2 regions of the Photobacterium angustum genome follow, and region 1 is predicted to be linked to the other one. Evidence: predicted binding sites of a transcription regulator. Region 1 holds the regulator's gene; the other holds the start of a gene.
The links. Region 1 encodes PurR, which represses purine synthesis genes. Its sites were predicted from a motif close to TNANGNAAACGTTTNCNTNA; they were not measured.
Positions count from the first base shown of each region.

Region 2: the regulator PurR is predicted to act here: its motif matches at 1,442-1,461, upstream of purE (5-(carboxyamino)imidazole ribonucleotide mutase).

Region 1 covers NZ_MSCJ01000001.1:1,031,053-1,034,878, forward strand. The annotation lists gene BTO08_RS04415 (carboxymuconolactone decarboxylase family protein) at 1-40, opposite strand, end outside; gene BTO08_RS04420 (TfoX/Sxy family DNA transformation protein) at 500-1,090, opposite strand; cyclic di-GMP riboswitch class I at 1,225-1,315, opposite strand; gene purR (HTH-type transcriptional repressor PurR) at 1,514-2,518, opposite strand; gene BTO08_RS04430 (heme ABC transporter ATP-binding protein) at 2,923-3,762, opposite strand; gene BTO08_RS04435 (FecCD family ABC transporter permease) at 3,759-3,826, opposite strand, start outside.
Region 2 covers NZ_MSCJ01000001.1:2,971,129-2,974,954, reverse strand. The annotation lists gene hemF (oxygen-dependent coproporphyrinogen oxidase) at 1-762, opposite strand, end outside; gene BTO08_RS13565 (L-threonylcarbamoyladenylate synthase) at 775-1,332, opposite strand; gene purE (5-(carboxyamino)imidazole ribonucleotide mutase) at 1,527-2,015, shown strand; gene BTO08_RS13555 (5-(carboxyamino)imidazole ribonucleotide synthase) at 2,015-3,133, shown strand; gene BTO08_RS13550 (DNA topoisomerase family protein) at 3,177-3,752, opposite strand.

The DNA.
Region 1 (3,826 bases):
TTACCCATAAAGAGTCAATTTTTTTGATCGAAATGCGCATGTTATTCCTTAAAAAACACCCTAAACATAGGGCTTTATACGATCTTAGTCAGTAGCAGTAGTAAACATGTAGACCTTAAGAACAGACATTGTATTTCATTTAATGATAAATATTTCTTTTTCTTCAATTGGTTGGTGAAAAAATCAGCAGGAGATAAGACAGTTTAAAACGCCACGTTATTTATCAGTGAGAAGATATGTTATTGGTCGTATTAGCAAATAATTAGGCATGGAATATAAATAAAGATAATTATCATTTATATAAATCAAGGAATGCAAAACGGAGGGGAATTAATTTAATGGCAAAAGTTTGTTATTATGCAATTAAACTAAATAAATATTGAATCCTATAAAAGAAGATAAGGATAATACGGAAATTATTTTTGAAAGGTATACTCAGAAATAAAAGAATGGGGCTCTTTTATTCCTAAGTATTTTATATTTAAGACAACTTATATTTTTAAGATAACGCAGATAATAGTTCATTTCGACGTTGCTCAGGAATAACTGACCAATGTTGACCGCTAATTGCGCCTTCCAATGCCCAAAGCAATTCAATACTCAATGGACTTGTCTGTGATTCTTGAAGTGCTTTATATGCGCCAAGAGAGCCCACTGCTAGAAGTTGTTCAATAGTGTTTATGCCTGCTTTTTTAAGCATTCTTTCATTTGATAATCGTAGATTAGGTAAATCTTTAATTCGGTCAGGTACGCAACTCTCCTTTTCTTGCTTGTCTTTTTCTGCTGCATCCAGTGAATACCTGCCTTGAGCTACAATCTTTGTGGGTTCATCCCACCATTGATCGGGTATAGCATAGTGCTTGGTTACAACAGGGAAGCCACGTTTTTTATAAACGTAAGGTTCCAAGCCAGCTTGTTTGAATTCCTTTTCAGTTTCAGCATTTGCACGTAAGTGAAGTTTATCGTTCACAACTAATGCAAACATTGTATCACCAGAAAAAATGCCAAAACCGCCAAACATCGACCGTGATTTTATTGAACCAAAATGGTCAAATAATTTTAATGAATCTTTTAATATTGGTTTATCCATGCTTCTACTCGGTGAAAAAATATGAGTGTCACCTAAACATTAAGAGCGAGGAAATAGATTAATTAATCTACACATTGATACTGTCAATATATTGTTAAGTTTGTGTCATAATATTGTCGGTTCAATAATAATCCTTCGGTAACCCCGCTACCTTGAATTATTAACATAATTTTTAGGCCGGTGGTTTTGCGTCTTAATCTTTCAATTAATTTGCCAGTTCGTGACTATATAAAGTTATATTAAATAATACTTTTAATATTAAATCTAAGCCCTCAAAAATGTGATATTGGTTCAGGTATTTGTTCTTAACTTATTTAAATAAGCTTAATAATTATAAATACTCATGATTGTTTTTTTATAAGTAAAAAAAAGCCAACAAGGTTAACTTATCGGCTTTTCCTTAACATAGAAAGATAAATTTTATTAGTTGAGATCTTTAACCGATTTTCTCTCAACAAGTTTAGGCGTCATCTCAAAGGTTTGACGCTCATGATTTTTGTCTTTTACACGCTCTAGCAAGATTTCGATGGCCTTTTTACCTAAACGACGTTTAGGTTGGTGGATAGTTGTTAGCGGTGGCGCAAAGTAGGGCGCAAGGTCAATGTTATCGTAACCAATGATTGAGATATCATCAGGAACACGCAGACCTGCCTGTTCAAAGGTACTGATCAGAGCCATAGCCATAATGTCGTTGAAGCAGAAGATAGCAGTAGGTCGATCTTCCATTGCGATAAACTTCTGAGCAGCTTCAACGGCTGACTCACACTCAAAGTCACCGTCAAGTAGCCAATCATCATTAACAGTGAGATCTGCTTCTGCCATCGCTTTACGGAAGCCCTTTAGGCGCTCTTGGCAAGTAGACTTGTCAACTTGTCCAGATAAACAGCCAATTTTCTTATGACCATTTTCAATAAAGTGCTTAGTTGCGATGTAACCGCCGTTTTCAGCGTTATCTAGAATATTATCTGTATGTGGGCTTTCTGGGCCCCAGTCCATGATAACCATAGGAAGATCATTTTTACGCTCAAGTAAATCGAGCAGCATTTGATCAAGATCGCTGCACATAACCAATAGGCCATCTACACGCTTTTCAGAAAGCATACGTAAGTAATCACGTTGTTTTTCTAAGTTACCTTCGGTGTTACATAGGATCAGTGTATAGCCTGCACCATAACAATATTCTTCAACACCATGCACAACTTCGGCAAAAAATGGGTTAGTCGATTTAGTGACTAACATGCCGATAGTACGTGTTGTATTACATTTTAAGCTTCGCGCTACTGCACTTGGGGCGTAGTTAAGTTCATCAACTGCAGCCAATACTTTTTGTTGCGTTGCTTCTGCAACAAAGCGTGTTTTATTAATCACGTGCGACACTGTAGTAGTTGATACACCTGCCATACGTGCAACGTCTTTAATGGTTGCCATATTTATTCTTCTTATCATGGTCAGATTAGGATCTGACAAAGGTTTTGATACCAAATTGATTAATTACGTAGTCTATGGCTTACGAGTTCACTCGCAGAGATGAAGATCCTTTAGTTATTAGCTACTTAATTATTCAATTTGATACCGAATTATAGGGTGTTGCAATTATCATGGATCATAAACAACTAAAGCCGCAGTAAAATGCGGCATTAGAAGATAGAAACTGTTCTTACACTAATTACACGTGTAATCGCTTGCGCTCACATTTTACTGTGTGTTTTGCGTTGTGCAATCTTTCTATTCAACTTGATTGAATTAATTGATCATTAACCGTAAAAACTCGATGTTTGTCATGCTAATAGGGTCAATTTATTGTGTATATCTAGTCATTAACAGATAACACATTAAAAAACAGAATGATTGGCTGATAAAAGGTAAGGAAAATCACCACTTGGATGCGTATGAACACTTACTGGCCAACCATATAAGGTGTCTATTACTTCAGGAGTAAGAACTTGTGTTGGCGTGCCGTCGGCTTTTATTTCTCCTTCGTTAAGGAAAATCATCCGATCAGTGTACTGGGCTGCAAGGTTTAAATCGTGCAATACTACAATTACAGCAGCGCCTTGCATGGCCATATTTTTGGCAATTTGTAAGGTGTGATGCTGGTGGGCGAGATCGAGTGCTGAAGTTGGTTCATCTAACATCAAGATACATTTATCACCGGCTTTACTGAGTTGTGTTAAAACTCGGGCAAGGTGTACACGCTGTTTTTCACCACCCGATAAGGTGGGGTATAGACGTTTAGCTAAGTTGTTAATGTCAACGTATTGCATGCTTGATGCTGTCGCATCTTTCAGCTCAAGCGACGTGAGTTGCAAAGGAATTGCGCCTAGCTCGACAACTTCTTTAGCGGTAAAGGCAAAAGATAATGCGCTATGTTGTGGAAGGACACCTAAGTGACATGCCAATTCTTCCCGAGCCCAATTATTAAGAGGTTGATCAAAGAAAGAAACCGTGCCTGATTTTGGCGTAATCTCACCACATAATACTTTTAACAGGGTACTTTTACCTGCACCATTTGGCCCAAGTAATGCGGTGACTTCTCCTGCGTGAATATCAATATCAAGATGATTTAGCAGGACTTTATCACCGAATTGTAATGATAAGTCGCGAGCCTGGATAACACAGACTTTGTCGCTACTTACTGTAAAATCGACCTTTTCTGAATGACTTAACATCATGACATCTGACTCTTTTGATTAACCAATAAATAGATAAAGAAAGGCGCACCTAACATGGCGGTGA
Region 2 (3,826 bases), 1.9 Mb from region 1:
AGTGCCACGATCATAAACCAAATTAAATTCGACATAACGTCCACGACGGTATAACTGAAACTCCCGTTCACGTTCACCATAGGGTAGATAATAACGCTGTTGTACTATCGGCATGTAGGCATTAATAAAACCATTACCTACCGCTTGCATATAAGCAAAACTTTTATCAAATCCCCATTGATTGAGATCATCAAAGAATAGACCGCCTACACCGCGGGTTTCATTACGGTGCGGTAAGAAGAAGTATTTATCACACCATGCTTTGTGCTGTTGATAAACATCATCACCAAACGGCGCACACAACTGTTTAGCTGTATCATGCCAGTGTTGGCAATCTTCTTCGAAAGGATAGAAAGGGGTAAGATCAAAGCCACCACCAAACCACCAAACCGGAGCTTCACCATCTTTTTCTGCGATAAAGAAGCGAACATTGGCATGAGAGGTTGGCACATAAGGGTTGCGAGGGTGAATAACCAATGACACGCCCATCGCTTCAAAACGACGACCTGCTAATTCTGGGCGATGTGCTGTTGCAGAAGCTGGCATTTCAGCACCATAAACATGAGAAAAATTCACACCTGCTTGCTCGAAGATTTCGCCATCACGTAATACACGACTACGACCACCGCCACCTTCTTCACGCTGCCATTGGTCTTGTTCAAACGCGACGGTTGTTTCTTGTTGCTCTAATGCTTGGCAAATACGATCTTGTAAATCCAACAAAAAGGCTTTAACTGCACTTTTATCTACTTGGCTATCCATACTCTTTATCCCTTACCCTTGACGGAAGATATTGCCATTAAGCGCATCACGTATCTCGGAAGGATTGGTGCGTCCGCCTGTTTCACCTTGCAGGATTGCAGCTAAACAATGTCCTAACTGTTGTTCAACTTCTTGCGCTGTTCGGCCAGGCTCTTGGCCTGTTAAATTTGCGCTGGTTGAGGTGATTGGTTTACCAAACTCCAAACATAAGCGTTGCACGAGTGGATGATCACTCACACGTACCGCAATCGTGGTAAATTGCCCCGTCAAAAACGAGGGAACATTAGGCTTAGTCGGCATTACCCAAGTCACAGGTCCTGGCCATGTTGCCATCACGGTTTGTTTTTGTTGTTCGGTCAATTGGCTTTCATCAATATATGACAGCAGCTGATCGTAATTAGCCGCGATCAAAATTAAGCCCTTTTCAACTGGGCGTTGTTTGATCGCTAATAGTTTTTCAACCGCTTCTTGATTATCCGGATCACAGCCTACACCAAACACCGCTTCGGTTGGGTACCCGATCACTTCACCTTGCTTTAAGGCCGCGACAACTTGAGCAAAATTCTCCACAGTATCCTCATTATTTGTTCAGCAAATATTGTTGTTTTACTTTCTCAATTTCATTCTACCTACTCCTTAGTCACAACTCCATGCTAGGTTATAAGACAGTCAATATTCACGACGCAAACGTTTTCCTTTGAGCTAAATCACCGTATAATGCAGCCATCAACACGATGTTAAGTTATGACCTGAAGGAGAATGAGATGAAAGTTGGAATTATCATGGGTTCAAAATCTGATTGGCCAACCATGCAACATGCGGCTGAGATGCTTGATCGTTTCAATGTTCCTTATGAGACAAAGGTCGTTTCGGCTCACCGCACGCCACATTTACTAGCCGAATACGCTGAAAGTGCACAAGAGCGTGGCATTAAAGTGATCATCGCAGGTGCTGGCGGTGCAGCTCACTTACCGGGGATGACAGCGGCTTTCACTAGCGTGCCTGTATTAGGCGTACCAGTGCAATCACGTGCACTAAAAGGAATGGATTCATTACTTTCTATCGTTCAAATGCCCAAAGGTATTGCTGTTGGTACCTTAGCAATTGGTGATGCAGGGGCTGCCAATGCAGGTCTATTAGCCGCACAAATTATCGGCACTCAAGATGAGCAAGTACTGGCCGCTATTGATGCTTTCCGCAAAGAGCAAACAGAAACGGTATTAAGCAACCCAAATCCAGCAGAGGATGCATAATGAATAATGTGCTAGTCCTTGGTGCTGGCCAACTTGCCCGTATGATGGCACTGGCTGGCGCTCCTCTTAACATCAATGTGATCGCTTATGATGTAGAGAGTGATAAAGTGGTTCATCCTCTTACCCAACAAGCAATGTCGAACTCGCTCGTTGAAGCGATTAATGACGTTGATGCGATCACTGCCGAGTTTGAACATATTCCTCACAATATTTTAGATATTTGTGCTGCCAGCGAGAAGTTCTTCCCAACGCCAGAAGCAATCAAAGCCGGTGGCGATCGTCGTCTAGAAAAAGCGTTATTGGATAATGCTGGCGTGCGCAATGCTAAATACCATGAAATCACTGAACGTGCAGATCTTCTTACTGCAATTGAAAAAATCGGGTTACCGCTGGTTTTAAAAAGTGCATTAGGTGGCTACGACGGTAAAGGGCAGTGGCGCTTAAAAGAAAGCGCACAGATTGATGATATTTGGCCTGAAATGGCACAATGTATTGCTGATTCTCCTAATCAGGCTATTGTTGCTGAGCAATTTATTCCTTTTCAACGCGAAGTATCATTGATTGGTGCCCGTAATCGCAGTGGTGATATTCAGGTATTTAACTTAACTGAGAATGTCCATACTGATGGCGTACTGAGTTTATCAACTGCTATTGTGGGTGATTCACCACTGCAAGCGCAAGCCGATAACATGTTCCGTGCCGTCGCTAATAGCCTTGATTATGTCGGCGTGTTAGCTATCGAGTTTTTCGATCTCGATGGCGAACTACTGGTAAACGAAATCGCACCACGGGTTCATAACTCAGGTCACTGGACGCAACAAGGTGCAGAAACATGTCAGTTTGAAAACCACTTACGCGCAGTATGTGATTTTCCTCTTGGTTGTACTCAAATAACTCGTCCAAGTGCGATGATCAATATCTTAGGTTTAGATAGCGTCCCTGATGCGGTTTATGCCCAAGAAGGTTGTCATGTACACTGGTACGGTAAAGAAAAACGAGCGGGACGTAAAATGGGGCACATCAACGTGTGTGCGGATACACCAGAGCAATTGCAGTATCGTTTGATCATGTTATCAAGCTTACTGGATAAGAACGATTTCCCCGCATTGCCGCGTTAATATTTACTCCAATTTAAAAAGCCTGCGTCTGAGCAGGCTTTTTTTATACTGTTTTATCAGCGTTCTCAGGATCTTGATAAGCATGGCACTTTCTATCTGCACATTGCAGTTTCACACAACTGGCTAATTTTTTTTCAATTAACAAACCAAAACCACATTGTTGACACGTACCGACAACGGGTTTGTTATTCACCGCAAAGCGACAGCTTGGATACTGATCACAGGCATAAAACACTTTACCATAACGGGACTTACGCTCAGTTAAATGGCCTTTATGACATTCAGGACATCCAACATCGGTATTCTCTGCTTTCTTTTCCGTTGAGGCTAAATAGTGACAAGCAGGGTATGCTGAACACCCAATAAACATCCCATAACGACCTTGGCGTAATACCAATGGACTCTCACATTCAGGACAAGGCATATCGAGCTCTTTCACTACATGTCCATCGTTGTGATTTAATGGCTGAATATAGTCACAACTCGGATAATGATCGCAACCAAGAAAAGGACCACGCTTACCAAATCGCATCACTAATTCGCCACCACATTGTGGGCACGGTGTATGTGATAACGCCTGCTCATGGGCAGAGAACAAAGGTGGATTATTGGTTGTCATTACTGCTCGCTTAAAAAGGAATATCGCGTTTTACACGCTATCGCGACAAATAGCATAGATACAATAACGGGCCA